3 regions of the Pseudomonas sp. I3-I5 genome follow, and region 1 is predicted to be linked to each of the others. Evidence: predicted binding sites of a transcription regulator. Region 1 holds the regulator's gene; each other region holds the start of a gene.
What was found. The regulator FliA, encoded in region 1, starts transcription of late flagellar genes. The targets are predictions, from matches to a motif close to CTAAAGTTTNNNNNNNNNNNGCCGNTAA.
Positions count from the first base shown of each region.

Region 2: the regulator FliA is predicted to act here: its motif matches at 3,897-3,924, upstream of MOP87_RS12270 (methyl-accepting chemotaxis protein).
Region 3: the regulator FliA is predicted to act here: its motif matches at 1,691-1,718, upstream of MOP87_RS03865 (methyl-accepting chemotaxis protein).

Region 1 covers NZ_CP093940.1:3,126,149-3,131,926, reverse strand. The annotation lists gene flhA (flagellar biosynthesis protein FlhA) at 1-416, shown strand, start outside; gene flhF (flagellar biosynthesis protein FlhF) at 428-1,738, shown strand; gene fleN (flagellar synthesis regulator FleN) at 1,832-2,665, shown strand; gene fliA (RNA polymerase sigma factor FliA) at 2,662-3,402, shown strand; gene MOP87_RS13860 (chemotaxis response regulator CheY) at 3,508-3,882, shown strand; gene MOP87_RS13855 (protein phosphatase CheZ) at 3,903-4,691, shown strand; gene MOP87_RS13850 (chemotaxis protein CheA) at 4,704-5,778, shown strand, end outside.
Region 2 covers NZ_CP093940.1:2,712,841-2,718,618, forward strand. The annotation lists gene MOP87_RS12250 (SLC13 family permease) at 1-660, shown strand, start outside; gene MOP87_RS12255 (GGDEF domain-containing protein) at 780-2,201, shown strand; gene MOP87_RS12260 (SH3 domain-containing protein) at 2,859-3,212, opposite strand; gene MOP87_RS12265 (hypothetical protein) at 3,424-3,609, shown strand; gene MOP87_RS12270 (methyl-accepting chemotaxis protein) at 4,017-5,642, shown strand.
Region 3 covers NZ_CP093940.1:866,505-872,282, forward strand. The annotation lists gene MOP87_RS03865 (methyl-accepting chemotaxis protein) at 1-1,567, opposite strand, end outside; gene MOP87_RS03870 (helicase HerA-like domain-containing protein) at 1,735-3,210, shown strand; gene MOP87_RS03875 (inorganic phosphate transporter) at 3,277-4,749, opposite strand; gene MOP87_RS03880 (hypothetical protein) at 5,054-5,254, opposite strand; gene pcaR (pca regulon transcriptional regulator PcaR) at 5,711-5,778, shown strand, end outside.

The DNA of each region.
Region 1 (5,778 bases):
ACAACGCGGCAAAGAGTCAAGATACCGCCGCTTTGGTCGCGGCCGTGCGCGTCGGATTGTGTCGCGCCATCGTGCAAAGCATTGTTGGCGTTGAGTCCGAGCTGCCTGTGATCACTTTGGAGCCCAGGTTGGAACAGATCTTGCTCAATAGTCTGCAGAGGGCCGGGCAAGGTCAGGAAGACGGAGTGCTTCTTGAGCCGAGCATGGCCGAAAAGCTGCAGCGTTCGCTGATCGAAGCCGCACAGCGTCAGGAGATGCAAGGCCAGCCGGCCATCCTCCTGGTTGCTGGCCCGATCCGCGCCATGCTGTCGCGTTTCGGTCGGCTGGCCGTACCGAATTTGCATGTGCTGGCGTATCAGGAAATACCGGACAACAAGCAAGTCACCATCGTTGCCACCGTGGGCCCTAATGGCTGAGGTAGTGGATAATGCAAGTTAAGCGATTCTTCGCCGCTGATATGCGTCAGGCCATGAAGCTGGTGCGCGATGAGCTGGGCGCTGATGCGGCCATCATCGGCAATCGCCGTATCGCAGGCGGGGTCGAACTGACCGCCGCGCTGGACTACAAGCTGTCCGCCCTGGCACCTCGGGTACCGAACGTCGAACTCGAAGAAGAGCTTCGCAAGACGCACACGCGCATCGCCACGGCCAAGGCCGAGCTCGATCAGCGCCCGGACAGCAGCGACAGCAATCGCCAACTGTTCGCCGGTCAATCGCTCACGGCGTCCGAGCCCTTGGTCGAGCCGCATGTCGATACCCCGCAGCCGGCCGCCACCGCAAGCAGCCAGGCCTCGGTGGACCCGCGCCTGTTCGATGCCATGCGCTCGGAGCTGTCCGGCTTGCGCGAATTGCTGGAAGTGCAGCTGGGGTCGCTGGCCTGGACCCAGCTGCAAGGTAGCAAGCCGCAGCAGGCCACGTTGTGGCGCCGGCTGCAGCGCATCGGCCTGTCTGGCCCCATTGCCCGCGAATTGCTCGAGCTGACCAAGGACATCGAGGAGCCTCGCCACGCCTGGCGTATGCTGCTGGCGCACCTGGCGCGCATGATCCGTACGCCTGACGTCGAACCGATCGAGGACGGCGGCGTGATTGCCGTCGTCGGCCCAGCCGGCATGGGCAAGACCACCACCCTGGCCAAGCTCGCGGCGCGTTATGTGCTCAAGTACGGCGCCCACAACCTGGCGCTGGTGAGCATGGACAGTTTTCGCATCGGCGCCCAGGAACAGCTCAAGACCCTGGGCCGGATCCTGAATGTGCCGGTCACCTATGTCGACCCCGGTCAGTCGTTGGCGGCGGCGCTCGAGCCGCTGCTGCGCAAACGCGTGGTGCTGATCGATACGGCCGGCCTGCAAGCCAGCGACCCGGCCTTGCGCATGCAGCTCGATACCCTGGCCGGTCGCGGTATCGCTGCGAAGAATTACCTGGTCCTGGCCACCACCAGCCAGAAGCAGGTGCTGACCGCGGCCTACCACAGCTACAAGCGCTGCGGGCTGGCCGGCTGCATCCTGACCAAACTCGACGAGTCGGCAAGCCTGGGCGATGTCCTGAGCCTTGCCATCAGTTTCCGACTGCCCGTGGCCTACCTTACCGATGGGCCGCGTATCCCGGACGATCTGCACTTGCCCCGTGGGCACCAGCTGGTCACCCGCGCGGTCAATGTGCAGCAGCAGGACGAGCCCAGCGAGGAGGCCATGGCCGACATGTTCGCTGATCTCTACCACAACCCACGGCGAGCGGGTTGAAAATGAAATGTGTGCAAGGTAGCTATGCCAAGGGGTACGCAGCATTGCCCTTCGTGTGGCATGAGTCCCAGCGAGACAAGGTAAAGAACAGACATGGGTAGCATGCATCCCGTACAGGTGATCGCCGTGACCGGTGGCAAAGGTGGCGTCGGCAAGACAAATGTTTCAGTGAACCTGTCTCTGGCGTTGGCCGAGCTGGGCCGCAGGGTCATGCTGCTCGACGCCGACCTGGGCCTGGCCAATGTCGATGTGTTGCTGGGCCTTGCGCCCAAGCGCACGCTGGCCGATGTCATCGAGGGGCGTTGCGAACTGCGCGATGTGATGCTGCAGGGCCCGGGCGGTGTGCGCATCGTCCCGGCCGCTTCGGGCACCCAGAGCATGGTGCACCTTGCGCCTGCCCAGCATGCGGGTCTGATCCAGGCGTTCAGCGAAGTCGGCGACAACCTCGATGTGCTGGTGATTGATACTGCGGCCGGCATCGGCGATTCGGTGGTCAGCTTCGTGCGCGCGGCTCAGGAAGTGCTGCTGGTGGTGTGCGATGAGCCGACCTCGATCACCGATGCCTACGCGCTGATCAAGCTGCTCAACCGCGATTACGGCATGAATCGCTTCCGGGTGCTGGCCAATATGGCCCAGAGCCCTCAGGAAGGGCGCAACCTGTTTGCCAAGCTGACCAAGGTCACCGACCGCTTCCTGGATGTGGCGCTTCAGTACGTGGGCGCCGTGCCTTACGACGAATGCGTGCGCAAGGCGGTGCAGAAACAGCGTGCCGTGTACGAGGCGTTCCCGCGCTCCAAATGCGCCTTGGCCTTCAAGGCCATTGCGCAGAAGGTCGACAGCTGGCCGCTGCCTGCCAACCCCCGTGGCCACCTGGAGTTCTTCGTCGAACGCCTGGTGCAGCCGACCAGTGCAGGTTCGATGTCATGAGCGCCAGCGGCTTCAAGATGTACAGCCGCGCCTCGAAGGACGCGCAATATGAGCTGATCGAGCGCTATGCCCCGCTGGTCAAGCGCATCGCCTATCACCTGCTTGCGCGACTGCCTGCCAACGTGCAGGTCGAGGACCTGATCCAGGCGGGCATGATCGGTCTGCTCGAGGTCGCCAACAAGTATGACGCCAGCAAGGGCGCCAGCTTCGAGACCTATGCCGGCATCCGCATTCGCGGCGCCATGCTCGACGAGGTGCGCAAAGGCGACTGGGCGCCGCGTTCGGTGCACCGCAACACCCGCATGGTCAGCGACGCCATGCGCGCGGTAGAAGCCAAAACCGGCCGCGACGCTAAAGATCATGAAGTTGCTGCCGAACTCAAGTTGAGCCTCGATGATTATTACGGGATTCTCAACGACACACTGGGCAGCCGCCTGTTCAGCTTCGACGACCTGTTGCAGGACGGCGAGCACGAAGGCTTGCATGAGGACGGCGTTAGCGGCCAGGCCGAGCCTGCCCGTGGGTTGGAGGAAGAGCGGTTCCAGGTCGCGTTGACCGAGGCCATCGCCAACCTGCCGGAGCGTGAGCGCCTGGTGCTGGCGCTGTACTACGACGAGGAACTGAACCTGAAGGAGATCGGTGAGGTCTTGGGGGTCAGCGAGTCGCGGGTCAGCCAGTTGCACAGCCAATGCGCCGCGCGCCTGCGCAGCCGCCTGGGGGAATGGCGGGCCCGTTGAGCCCGCCGCCGTCGTTGCCGTTTTCCACGTTGTACCGAATCGATTGAGTGCGCGCTCGGGGCCGAGCGCGTTTGAGACTGCTTGGAGGTCTAATTGGACAAAAACATGAAAATCCTCATCGTCGACGACTTTTCGACGATGCGGCGCATCATCAAGAACCTGCTGCGTGACCTGGGCTTCACCAACACCAGCGAAGCCGATGACGGCATGACGGCGCTGCCCATGCTCGAAAATGGCCATTACGATTTTCTGGTAACTGACTGGAACATGCCGGGCATGTCCGGTATCGACCTGCTGCGCAAAGTGCGCGCCAGCGACAAGCTCAAGAGCTTGCCGGTGTTGATGGTGACCGCGGAAGCCAAGCGCGACCAGATCATCGAGGCCGCCCAGGCAGGCGTGAATGGCTATGTGGTCAAGCCGTTCACCGCCCAGGTGCTCAAAGAAAAGATCGAGAAGATCTTCGAACGCGTCAACGGCTGAGTCACGTCAGGGGGCGCGCCATGAGTTCATCACACACGTCATTGGGCGAGTTCGAATCGACCCTCAAAAAGCATGCCCAGGAGTTGGTCGAAAGCCTGGAGCGCGGACGGTTCGGCGAGGCGGTGCAACTCATTCACGAGTTGAACCAGACCCGCGATCGGGGGCTGTACCAGGAAGTGGGCAAGCTGACCCGCGAACTGCACAGCGCCATCGTCAGTTTCCAGATCGACCCGACCATACCCCAGGCCGAAGAGGTGTCGCAGATTACCGACGCCACCGAACGCCTGTCCTATGTGGTCAAGCTCACCGAAGGGGCGGCAAACCGCACCATGGACCTGGTCGAGGAAAGCACGCCTGTGCTCAACGACCTGGCCAGCGAAGCCAAAGCGCTGAGTGCCGATTGGCAGCGCTTCATGCGCCGGGAAGTGAACGCCACGGAGTTTCGCGACCTGGCCAAGCGCGTCGACGGTTTCTTGGCGCACAGCGCCGAAGGTAACCGCAAGGTGGCTGGCCATCTCAACGACATCCTGCTGGCCCAGGATTACCAGGACCTGACCGGGCAGGTGATCAAGCGCGTCACGGCGTTGGTGACCGAAGTGGAAAGCAACCTGCTGAAACTGGTGATGATGGCCAGCCAGGTCGACCGCTTTGCAGGCATCCAGCATGACCAGGATCAGTTGCGCGCAGAAAAAGATCGAGAAAAACATCCGACTCGGGGTGAAGGTCCGCAGATTCATGCCGATAAGCGTGAAGACGTCGTGTCCGGTCAGGACGATGTCGATGATCTGCTATCCAGCCTGGGTTTTTAAGGAGCACCTTTGATGAGCTTCGGCGCCGATGAAGAAATCCTTCAGGATTTCCTGGTAGAAGCCGGTGAAATACTTGAGCAATTGTCCGAGCAGCTGGTCGAGCTTGAAAGCCGCCCTGACGATGCCGACTTGCTCAATGCAATTTTTCGCGGTTTCCACACTGTAAAAGGGGGCGCCGGCTTCCTCCAGCTCAATGAGCTGGTGGAGTGCTGCCATATCGCCGAGAACGTGTTCGACGTGCTGCGCAAAGGTGAGCGCCGGGTCGATGCAGAACTGATGGATGTGGTGCTCGAAGCACTGGATGCCGTCAACGGCATGTTCGCCCAGGTGCGTGAGCGCAGCGAGGTCACACCGGCCACGCCCGAACTGCTGGCAGCCCTGGCGCGTCTGGCAGAGCCCGGCAGCGCCGAAGCGGCCCCGGCACCGGCTGTGCCCGTGCCGGTTGAACCTGCGCCCGTGCAGCAGGCTGCGCAAGCTACCGAAGCTGACATCACCGACAGCGAGTTCGAGCAACTGCTCGATTCGCTCGACGCAGTCAAAGCCCAGGCGGCGGCCGAGCAGATGCCTGCCGAGCCGGTCAGCGGCCAGGGTGACGACATCACCGATGCCGAATTCGAGTCGCTGCTCGACCAGTTGCATGGCAAGGGCCAGTTCAGTGCCGAAGTGACGGCCCAGCCGGTGGCTGCCACTGCCGAGCCGGCCAGCGATGAAATTACCGACGCCGAGTTCGAGTCGCTGCTGGATCAGTTGCATGGTAAAGGCACGTTCAAGGCCGATGCCTTGCCCGCAGCCAAGGCGGCGGCGCCTGTCGAACAAACATCTGCCATCCCTGGCGACGATATCAGTGAGCACGAGTTCGAGGCGTTGCTGGACCAGCTGCATGGCAAGGGCAAGTTCAATGGCGACGTGGCTGCCGTCGATGCACCTGCCAGTGTTCAGGCCGCAGCCCCAGCCAGGGCCGAGGCGCCGGCGGTCGCCCGTCCTGCTGGCGCGGCGGCACCGGTTGCAGCGCCCAAGCCTGCCGCGGCCCCGCGGGCGCCAGCGGCGAGTGCCGACAAGCACGCGGTCAGCGAAGCGGAAACGACCG
Region 2 (5,778 bases), 410 kb from region 1:
CTACAAGGCAAACCGCGCGATTTTCTGGTGTTGAGCTTGCCGGCCGAGATCGACCTGGTGGCACCTGCTCGCCGGCGCGCGCCCCAGGCGTTGTTGAGCCTCGCGGTGATGGTTGGCCTGATGGTCAGCGGCGCGGTGCCCAATGTCATGGCAGCGTTCATTGGTTGCCTGTTGATGGGCGCAGGCCGTTGTATCGACATGAACAGCGCCTACCGTTCGATCCATTGGCAAAGCCTGATACTGATCGTAGGCATGTTGCCATTTGCCCAAGCCTTGCAGAAAACCGGTGGCATAGACTTGGCCGTCGGGGCGCTGGTGAATGTGCTGGGCGACGCCGGGCCCAGCGCCATGCTGGCCTGCCTGTTCGCGGTCACGGCAGTGATCGGGCTGTTTATCTCCAACACTGCAACCGCAGTGCTGATGGCACCGGTTGCCATCTCGACCGCAACGCAGCTGGGCATGTCGCCCTACCCCTTTGCGATGACGGTGGCGCTGGCAGCCTCGGCGGCCTTCATGACGCCGGTGTCTTCGCCGGTGAACACGCTGGTGCTGGGCCCTGGACAATACCGATTTGCGGACTTCGTGAAGATAGGGGTGCCGTTCACGCTATTGGTAATGGGGGTCACGGTGGTCATGGTGCCGTGGTTCTTCGGGCTGTGAAGTAGGCGGCATACGCAAAAGCTTCGAGCTGGGCAGATTGACATCAACTAGCCGGAACAACACACTGATGCGCAATTGCCCCAGGTGCGTTCAGCGGTCGTCCTGGATATCGTTTCCGCTTGCCGGTCGAGCCCATGGTTTTTCCAGCCCAATCGCGCTTGTTGCCCTACGCCGCACTGTTCAGCCTGACCTTCGCGCTTACCATTGGCGGCATTCTGGCTCGCCCGATCGAATCCCTGTCCTTGTTCTGGCCAGTCAATGCCGTACTGGCAGGCGTGTTGCTGCGCTATCCACGCCAGGCAACTGTGGCTGGCTTCGTGTTGATGTGGTTGGCCATGGTTGGCGCGGACCTGCTCTGTGCGAGTGCCCTGGGGCCGGCGCTGTGGTTCAACCTGTGCAACATGGGCGTCGTGGTCACCGTTTGGCAATTGCTATCGCGCTTGCCGCGCCTGCATCGGCGCATGCGCACGCCCCACGGGGTGCTGAGTGTGTTTGGCGCATGTGCAGCCGGGGCCTCGGTGGCTGCGAGCCTGGCCTCGGTGATGGCTGCCCCCTGGTTCGAACAGTCCCTGCGCAGCACGTGGCTGGCGTGGTTCAGCGAGCAGTTTTCCACCGCAGTACTGGTGCTGCCGGTGATGCTCACCGCACCGGCCGCGCGTACCTTGCTGCGTGGTGGGAGCCAAAGGATTCGCCTTGCGCCCCTGATGGTCATGCTGGTGTCGCTGGCGTTCAGCATCGCGTTCGGCGGCCCCGGCGCCATCGCGTTTCCGATCGCAGCCCTTTTGTGGTGTGCTTGGACGTACTCGCCCTTCCTGGTTTCGTTGTTGACGCTGACAGCCGGTAGCACGTTGATCGTTGCCGTTGCCCAGAGCCTCATGCACTTCAGCGTGCCGCAGAGCGAGTCGGGTGTAACGGCGCTGATGTCGGCGCGCCTGGGCATCGCCATGCTGGTACTGGGGCCGCTGGTAGTGGCCTGCGTGACCCAGGCCAATCGCAGCCTGCTTGCGCGTTTGGCGCACCAGGCCACCACCGACCACCTTACGGGCACTTTGAGCCGCAGCGCTTTTACTCGACGTGCAAACGCGCTGCTGGAGAGTCGTCAGCATCAGCAATTCCTGCCACTGACGCTGATGATGCTGGATATCGATCACTTCAAGTCCATCAACGATGCCCACGGGCACGCCGTTGGCGACCAGGTGCTGCGCCAGTTCGCCGATGCGTTGCAGGAACAGTTGCACAGCGGCGAAGTATTCGCGCGCATGGGTGGCGAGGAGTTCGTGATCATCGTGCCAGGGCTTGCACCGGACAGGGCGCAATTTACGGCCGAGCGCCTGCGCCGTGCCGTTCAGGACCTTCAGGTGGAGCAAGCCGGCCAGCGCTTGCAGATCACCGTCAGTATCGGTCTGGCAGGCTGCGACGAAGGCATGCCGACGCCAGACCTGACCACACTACTGGCCAGCGCCGACAAGGCGCTTTACCTGGCCAAGGCGAAGGGACGCAATCGCGTGGAGCAAGCTGAGCCGCAGCGTCGAGCCATCTGAGGCTTCTGCTGCGCGCTCACTGAAGTCAAGCAGCTTCACCCGGCAACTCGAGATCATCGCCGGTCCATCAAGCCAGTTGATAAGGCGGTTTGGGCAAAGAGAATGTGTGACGGCTCCGCTCGATTAGGCAGTCCAAAAGCCAGACGAAATGTTGCTCAATTTCTGCTCAATTTAACGGAGCCCGCCGGGGGCTTGGGTTACAGCACGTTATCCACAGACCTACCCACTTTTTCTGTGGACAGATTTCCCAGCCTGGAGAACGACTTATCCCACTTCGACCATTGAACAGATGCGCCGGACAGATCGGCGGCTGTGCTAACGCCGAGCCTGAAGACTGACTGGGGATAGCGCTGGAATGCGGCGCAAACGACAAGCCCGCCTGGGCACTGGAAACCCGGCGGGCTGAAAAGGGAAATGGTCATGCGATCAACTGGGAGGAATGGTCCCCAGCAGCCCGATCATGATGGTCAACAGCAGGAAACCACCCAGGAACAGCGCCAGCTTGCTCATTGAAACCTCGACAGTGTGATACGGAATGACGTTATTTTCCGTTCTTCACTGATATGGTTACAGATTCAGGTTTGTAGAAAAAAAGCAGATCAGATCAGGAATGGGCGCCCCACGTAGCCGTCCACCGTAGCGCGGGGTCGTTTACCTTCACATCAGTTGCTGGAGCTTGCCGACAGGTAACCACCCCAGCTCCCCATCACCATGACGACGACACCATAGCCAGCCGTTGAGCAGGCGCAACCGCTCAACCAACTGGCCTGGTTCCACATCCAGCTCGTGGGCGCAATAGTGATCCAACGCCCTACCCTGATTGAAGTCCAGGCGCTCGATAAGCTGCTCCGGCACCCAGCCTGGCTCCTGGCCCGTGCAACTGCACAGGTACCAGTCCTGCATGCCCGGCTCACTCTCAAAACGCGGCCCCACTTCCAGCAGCGTGCCTTGAGCGAAACGCAGAGGGCGTCGGTAGGCACTGCGATGCCGCTCGATCACGATGAAATGCACAGGCCTCTCCTTGGCCGGAAACCTTCGAGCCTAGCAGAAGCTGCAGAAGTTGCTGCCTCGCAGCCTCTTTGTAGGAATATGTATCCCGCGATGTAGGAGGTTTCCTTAGACTTCGTTCTCGCTGTATGAAAGATCAGTTTATGAGGTGGAACTGACCTGTTACGGTCAGCCTTTCCTACAACAGCAAGGACGCTATCGTTAAGAGAACTCTATGGACGACTACAATGAGCCGGCGTTGAGACTTCAAAAAACCCTGTTGAACCTGCGCCGCGAGCGAGACAAGCTCAAAGGCGAAGGCAAGTACGATGAGGCCAGCGCATTGGCGGTATCGATAGCGCGAATCGAAACCACGCTGGCACAACTGCCGGCGGCGTTTAAGCCTGACACACTGCAATAGCCCCAGCGGCCTCGGCCCTTACGAGGGGCGGGGCTGCCTGTTTCCAAGGCTCACAGCTGACATTCGATACTCGCGCGCCTTCAAACAGGCGTATGTTGACGAACGATTCAAAGACCTGCGGCCGATCCAATCAGCATTTTCTTGATCCAGATCAATACGAAATAAATTGTTACCTAAATAACCCTGCACAATGACCATAAGAACAGGCTCGCGGTGTGCTGAAAACCACGGCAATTGAGCGATCCAACGGCGAACTACGCCGTTCGTAAACTGCTTATGTTTATTCTTAAAGTTTATTGCTCAAGGTGCCGATAGCTGTTTCAACGAGAGGGCTGCAGCCTTATTACCACGGTCACCCTGCTGGACTTGCTTAGCCTAGCAAGCATTGCTACACCAAGGAGCTACACATGTATTTTCGGAACTTGAAAATTGGCACACGCGCGGCTGTCATCTTTACGCTGGTCGCCCTCCTCGTACTGATCCTGGGGCTGGCATCGTTGTACCGCATGCACACGATGGACAAGGCCACTGACGAAGTGCGCACCGAATGGTTACCGTCAATCATGCTGCTGGACGAGGTCAGCATGAACCTGGGCCGCGCCCGAGCACTGACCTTGCGCAGCGTTCTGGAAGAAAGCCCCAGCGCCAGGGCCGCGACACTGGACAAGATCGCGGACATCTCCAAGCACTACCAGGAACAAATCAAAACGTACAAGGCAACAGCGACAGAAGAACGAGACCGGGCCCTGTACGACGCATTTCTGGCCAGAAGCGAGACCTACCATAGGTTGCAGGACGCAATTCTTGACGCTGTACGCAGGAACGACATTGCAGAAGCGACCCGCCTGGTCAACGGTGAACTGGCCAACTACGCCGACGCAATGATGAAGTCGCTGATCGAGCTGACCCAGTACAATTCCAACGGCGCAACCAACGCCTCCCAGATCAGTACGGACGCCTATGATCAGTCCTTCTCGATTATCACGGCGACTATCGTGGGCATCATCGTACTGATGATTGCGCTGGCCATCATGCTGACCCGCAGTATCGTGCGGCCTTTGAGCGAAGCGGTGGCCGTTGCCGAGCGGGTGGCCTCGGGTGAGCTCAACCAGGTCATCACGGTGACGGGTAGTGACGAACCCGCGCTGTTGCTGCACGCCTTGTCCAGAATGAAAGACAGCTTGCGCGAGACGATTGCCGGCATCGCAGCCGCCTCCGACCAGCTCGCCTCGGCATCCGAAGAGCTGTTCACGGTCACCGAAGACACCAGCCGCGGCCTGCATCAGCAAAGCGCCGAAATCGACCAAGCCGCCACGGCCGTGAACCAAATGACCGCAGCGGTTGAGGAAGTGGCCAGCAATGCCGTCAACACCGCCGATGCCTCCAAAGGTGCAGACCAGACCACCCGTGAGGGCCAGCAGCGGGTCAATGATGCGCTGCAATCCATTGGTCAGCTCGTCGGCGATGTCACGACCACTTCCCAGGAAATCGAACAGCTGGCCACCAGCGCCAACGAGATCAGCCGGGTACTGGATGTCATCGGCTCGATCGCAGGCCAGACCAACCTGCTTGCGCTCAACGCTGCCATCGAGGCTGCGCGCGCCGGTGAAGCCGGCCGTGGTTTTGCCGTGGTCGCCGACGAAGTCAGGGCGCTGGCGCACCGAACCCAGCAATCGACAGCCGAGATCGAAGGCATGATCACAGGCATTCAGTCGGGCACCGAGTCTGCAGTCGGGGCCATGCACGCCAGCAAAGGGCGGGCGTCAGGCACCCTGGAAATCGCCCAATCCGCAGGCCAGGCACTGAACACGATTGCCGAAGCCATTTCGTCCATCAACCAACGCAACCTGGTGATCGCCAGCGCCTCCGAAGAGCAGGCCCAGGTGGCCCGCGAAGTGGATCGAAACCTGGTGAACATCAGGGACCTGGCGATGCAGACCTCGGCCGGCGCGAACCAGACCAGCGCCGCCGCCCAGGAGTTGTCACGCCTGGCTGTGGACCTGAACGCGATGGTCGCCAAGTTCAAGGTCTAGGGCTGGATGACAGAGGAGCAGCGGCCTGTCGGGAAAGCTTGCACCGTGCCCCTGGGGCAAGGATTCGCGCCATTGTGTGACGCAAATACCGCTGCCCTGGAGCAAGACCGTCGTGGGTTTCTGTAAAAAAAGCGAC
Region 3 (5,778 bases), 2.3 Mb from region 1:
CGCGGGCGCCCACTTGCAGCTCCTCGATCATGCCCTGGACCTGCTGCGCGGATTCCTGGGTGCGATGGGCCAGGTTACGCACTTCGTCGGCCACCACTGCGAAACCACGACCCGCTTCACCGGCACGCGCGGCCTCGATGGCGGCGTTGAGCGCCAGCAGGTTGGTCTGCTGGGAAATGCTGGTGATCACTTCGAGAATCTGGCCGATGTTGACGGTTTTACTGTTGAGCGTCTCGATGTGGGCGCTGGACGTCACGATCAAGTCGGAAAGCCGGTTCATGGCGGCGATGTTGCGATCGACCACTTGCTGGCCTTCTTCAGCCAGACGCCGTGCAGAACTTGCATGCTGAGAAGCCTGCGCCGCATTGCCGGCGATCTCCTGGGCGGCAGCGCCCAGCTCGTTGATGGCGGCCGCCACGCTGTTGGTGCGGTTGGATTGTTCGTCGGAATTGGTCATCGACGAATTGGACGCACTGATCACACGCAACGCGACTTCGTTCACCTGCTCGGTGGCCGAGGACACTTCACGGATCGAGCCGTGGATACGCTCGACGAAGCGGTTGAAGGCGTTGCCCAGGATGCCGAACTCGTCGTGATGGTGGATGCGCAGGCGCTTGGTGAGGTCGCCTTCGCCCTCGGCGATGTCCTCCATGGCCCGTGTCATGGTGTGCAGCGGCTGCATCAGCACACGGATCAGCAGCCCCAGCAGGGCGATGATGATCACCACGGCCACCACGGTGGCGATCACGGCGGAGGTGCGGAACGTGCTGAGCATCGCGAAGGCCTTGTCCTTGTCCACCGACAGGCCGATGTACCAGTTGGCCGAAGGCAAGCCGGTCACCGGTGTGAACGTCAGCAGGCGGGCATGGCCGTCACTTTGCACTTCGGTCAGCTCAGGGGTGAGCTTCGGTGTGCGCTCGGGGAACAGGTCTGACAATGATTTCATCACCAGGCCTTGATCCGGGTGGACCAGGATCTTGCCTTGGTCGTTTACCAGGAAGGCATACCCCATGCCGCCGAAGTTCAGCGAGTTGATGATTTGCGCCAGGCCGTCCAGTGCCAGGTCACCACCGACCACTCCCACCGAATCGGCCACCTTGTCGAGGATGCCGATCACCATCTTGTTGGTGGTCATGTCGATGTAGGGTTCGGTCAGCAGGGTGCCGCTGGCACTCATGCCATCCTTGTACCAGGGGCGTGTGCGGGGATCGTACCCGTCAGGCATCTTTGCATCCGGGCGCACGCTGAAGCTGCCATCGACCCTGCCCAGGTAAACGGTAAGGAAACTCGATATCAGCGCCTGCTGGCCCATCAGGGTTTCAGCATTGGCCGGTTGCTGGGCGATATTCTGCGCCAGGTTCTCGACCAGTTTGATACGTCCCTCGAACAAACTGCGGATGTTGGTCGACGTAGAGGCGCCCATCTCAGTCAGGTAGTCCTGAAGGTCCTCGCGAATCGCATTACGCTGCAGGTAGTCGTTGTAGAGGGTGAACAGGCTGAATGCGAGGATCACGATCAGTGATGCTGCCAGCAGAATCTTGTGGCTGAAACGAAGGCTTTTGTTCATGAAATCATCGGGTCCGCTAAGGTTTTGTATCAGGCGTTCGCAGCTGTAGGGCCCAGCCAGTGCAACATCCCGAAAAGTCCTTTTTCGGTTGTTCTCTCTGAGTAAGGCGAATATCACCCAGAGGTATCGGCCGAAGTAAGACAAAGCTTGAGCAGAGGATTAAAGAGATGTCGGAATCTTCATTTATCGTTGTAGGATCAAGCCCTGATGGCCAGCCCGTAGGGCAAGCGATGCGGCTTGCCAACCGGCACGGGTTGGTGGCGGGGGCCACCGGTACCGGCAAGACCGTGACCCTGCAACACTTGGCCGAGGCTTTCAGTGATGCCGGCGTGGCGGTGTTCGCGGCCGACGTCAAGGGCGACCTGTGTGGGCTAGGCGCCAAAGGCGCGCCTGAGGGCAAGGTGGCCGAGCGCATCGCAGGGATGCCTTGGTTGCACCACCAGCCACAGGCCTACCCGGTCAGCGTGTGGGACATCGCGGGCCAGTCGGGGCATCCGTTGCGTACCACGATCAGCGAAATGGGGCCTTTGCTGTTAGGCAACTTGCTTGAGCTCACCGATAGCCAACAGGCGGCGCTGTATGCCAGTTTCAAGGTGGCCGATCGCGAAGGCTTGCTGTTGCTGGACCTCAAGGACCTCAAAGCGCTGCTTGGCCACCTGAAGGACAACCCGCAGGTGCTGGGCGAAGACAGTGCGCTGGTTACCGGCGCGTCCGTGCAGGCGTTGCTGCGCCGGCTGGCCACCCTGGAGCAGCAGGGGGCAGAAGCGTTGTTTGGTGAGCCGGCATTGCAGCTCGAAGACATTCTGCGGCCCGACCCGGATGGGCGAGGGCGCATCCATTTGCTCGATGCCAGCCGCCTGGTGCATGAGGCACCCAAGGTCTACGCCACGTTTCTACTGTGGCTGCTGGCCGAACTGTTCGAGCAACTGCCCGAGCGTGGTGATGCCGAAAAACCGGTGCTGGCGCTGTTCTTCGATGAAGCGCACCTGCTGTTCAAGGACACGCCCAAGGCCTTGCAAGACCGCCTGGAGCAGGTGGTGCGGCTGATTCGCTCAAAAGGGGTCGGGGTGTATTTCGTCACCCAGTCCCCAGCCGACCTGCCCGATGCAGTCCTTGCCCAGTTGGGCCTGCGAATCCAGCATGGCTTGCGGGCGTATACGGCCAAGGAGCAGAAGGCGCTACGCGCCGTAGCCGAGGGCTTTCGCCCCAACCCTTCATTCGATGCGTTGTCCTCGCTGACCGAGTTGGGTATTGGCGAGGCCTTGGTCGGCACGCTTGAGGACAAGGGAACACCTGCCAGTGTGCAGCGGGTGCTGGTCGCCCCGCCGCAATCGCGCATCGGCCCGTTGAGTGAGGCCGAGCGCAGTGCACTGATTGCGCGATCCCCCTTGGTTGGCCGTTATGACGAACCCATAGACCGGGAGTCGGCTTACGAAAGGCTCAACCAACGCAAGGGCGAAGCGGTGGAGCCCGCGCCGCAACCCAAGGCTGATGACAGCAGTTTCGCTGAAAAGGCGAGCGAATTTCTGCAAGGCGCGGCCGGGCAGGCGATCAAGTCGGCGATGCGTCAGGCTGCCAATCAACTGGGGCGGCAGCTGGTGCGCGGGCTGATGGGCTCGTTGCTGGGCGGGAAAAAGAAGTAGCTGCGCGGTGTGAAACCATCGCCCATAAAAAAGGCGCCCGACGGCGCCTTTTTCTATGGGCTGAGGTCAGCCGATTGCCTTGGACGCCAACCAGAACAGGCCGGCGGCAAGCCCCATCGAGGCGGGCAGGGTCAGCACCCACGCCATCAGGATGGTCTTCACCGTACCGCCCTGCAGGCCGCTTTTGTTGGCGACCATGGTGCCGGCAACGCCGGAAGACAGCACATGCGTGGTTGAAACCGGCAGCGCGAACACGTTGGCCATGCCAATGGCGCAGGCCGCGGTGATCTGCGCCGACATGCCCTGGGCATAGGTCATGCCCTGTTTGCCAATCTTCTCGCCAACGGTCAACACCACGCGGCGCCAGCCAACCATGGTGCCCAGGCCCAGGGCCAGGGCAACGGCCACGATCACCCAGAACGGAGCGTACTCAGTGGTGGCGGTCAGGTCCTTGCGCAGCTTTTCCAGGTCGGACTTTTCACGCGCATCCAGGCCCGGCAACTTGCCAACCTTTTTCGCGGTGTCGTCCAGGCACAGCAGGTAACGGCGTACTTCTACACGCTTGTCCGCGTCCAGGGCCCGGTAGTCGGTCACGCCCTGCAGCGAGGACTGCAGCGCGGCGATGGTCGGCTCGGTCTGCTGGGGATTGCAGCTGAACTGTTCAGGCAGGTCACTGGCCTTGGCCTTGCCCAGCGCCAGGAATTCGCCCAGCGTGGCAGCGTTGCGCTCGTAGAACTGGCTCATGTGCAACGTGGCATCACGGGTGCGTTCAATCTGGTAGGTGGTGCTGTTCAGGTCGAGCACGAACTTGGCCGGTACGATGCCGATCAATACCAGCATGATTAGGCCAATGCCTTTCTGACCGTCATTGGAGCCGTGCACGAAGCTCACGCCCATGGCCGAAATCACCAGCACCAGACGATTCCAGAAAGGCGGGTGCTTCTTGTCGTCCAGTTTGCGGCGTTGCTCAGGCGTCTTGTGCATCTTCGACAGCGGGCGCCACCATTTCAGGCCAAGCAGGACCAGCGCGGCCACGGCAAACCCGGCGATCGGCGAAACCACCAGAGACATGGCGATATCGATGGCTTTCTGCCAATTGACGCCGTCACCCAGCGGAATGTCGTTGATGAGCGCGTTGGCCAGGCCCACGCCCAGGATCGAGCCGATCAGGGTATGCGAACTGGACGCAGGAATACCGAAGTACCAGGTGCCCAGGTTCCAGGTAATGGCTGCGGCCAGCAGCGAGAAGACCATGGCCAGGCCGTGCCCGGTGTTCACATTGATCAGCAGCTCTACCGGAAGCAGGTGCACGATGGCATAAGCCACCCCGACCCCACCCAGCAGAACGCCAAGGAAGTTGAACACGCCGGAGAAGAACACGGCCAGGTGTGGTGGCATGGCTTTGGTGTAGATGACGGTGGCTACCGCGTTGGCGGTGTCATGAAAGCCATTGATGAACTCGAAGGCGAGCACGAAGGTCAAGGCGAGCAGCAAGCTCACCAATACCCAGGCATCCAGTCCGCTGAATAAATCGATCATGAAGGTTGTCTGGCGGTCGTAGGGGGGCCGGATTATGCCAGAAAACGTTGGCAATCGATGCACCCGCGGCAGCCGCTGATCATGTCGCCCAGGTCAGAAATTGCCGTCTGCCATTGCAGGTCGGTCAACATTATCGAAGCCAAATGTGTTCAACGTCAGCGAAAAGTCAGCAAAATGCGCGGAAGGTGAGGCGGTTAATAGTTTTAAACGCTCGTATGAAATTTGTGAAATTCCATTACAACCATTGCGCCAGAGCAATTACGCGCTCTGGGCACCCCTAGCGCTTTGACGATTGGGCAAAGGGCTAGGGGTTAGCGCTGCGCAATTCCTTCTCCATGCGTTCCAGCTCCTGGCTGAACGCCTGGTCGCGCATGTTGGCGCGTTTGCGCCAGGGTTTGCGTTCCGGTTCCGGCTGTGCCGCATAGGTGGTCACTTCGCCGCCATACACATCCTTGAAACGCTCAGCCTGGCGCTCGAGTTCTGCGCGCAGTTCTTCTTTTGTCACATGCAGTACCTGAATTGAATTGGAAAGAGGACCGCCCTGTCGGCGTAAACCGTTAGACGATATCGACACTTAACTTGCCGGCGGGACCTGGATCGACACTTGCCGGCGGGACCTGGATCGACGCGTCGTCCAACTAGACGACCGGAGTATATCAACACTCGAATAAGGCCAGTGTGATGGGATTGGCCCGACGGGCAATCAAAGACATGTCGATATTAAGAAAACCACAACGTGTGAAAGTTCGATATCGCACGTGATGCACACCGCAAAAACAAAACGGCCCCACCAATTGGCAGGGCCGTTGCCTGGGACTTCTACGGTGGGTACCTGACCAGTCTCTCCAAAGAAGCCACAAGTGGCACTGGAAAGGTATAAGCAAACGTGTCGCCGGTCAATTGCGATTATCGGCCGGTTGTTCGATAATCGCACAAGTCGGCGATTTTGTTGAGGTGTGCGATGAATGACGATAAAACAGCCCGTGACAGTGCTCTGCCCGAAGCAGCACGCAGTCCGGCACCCGCCCT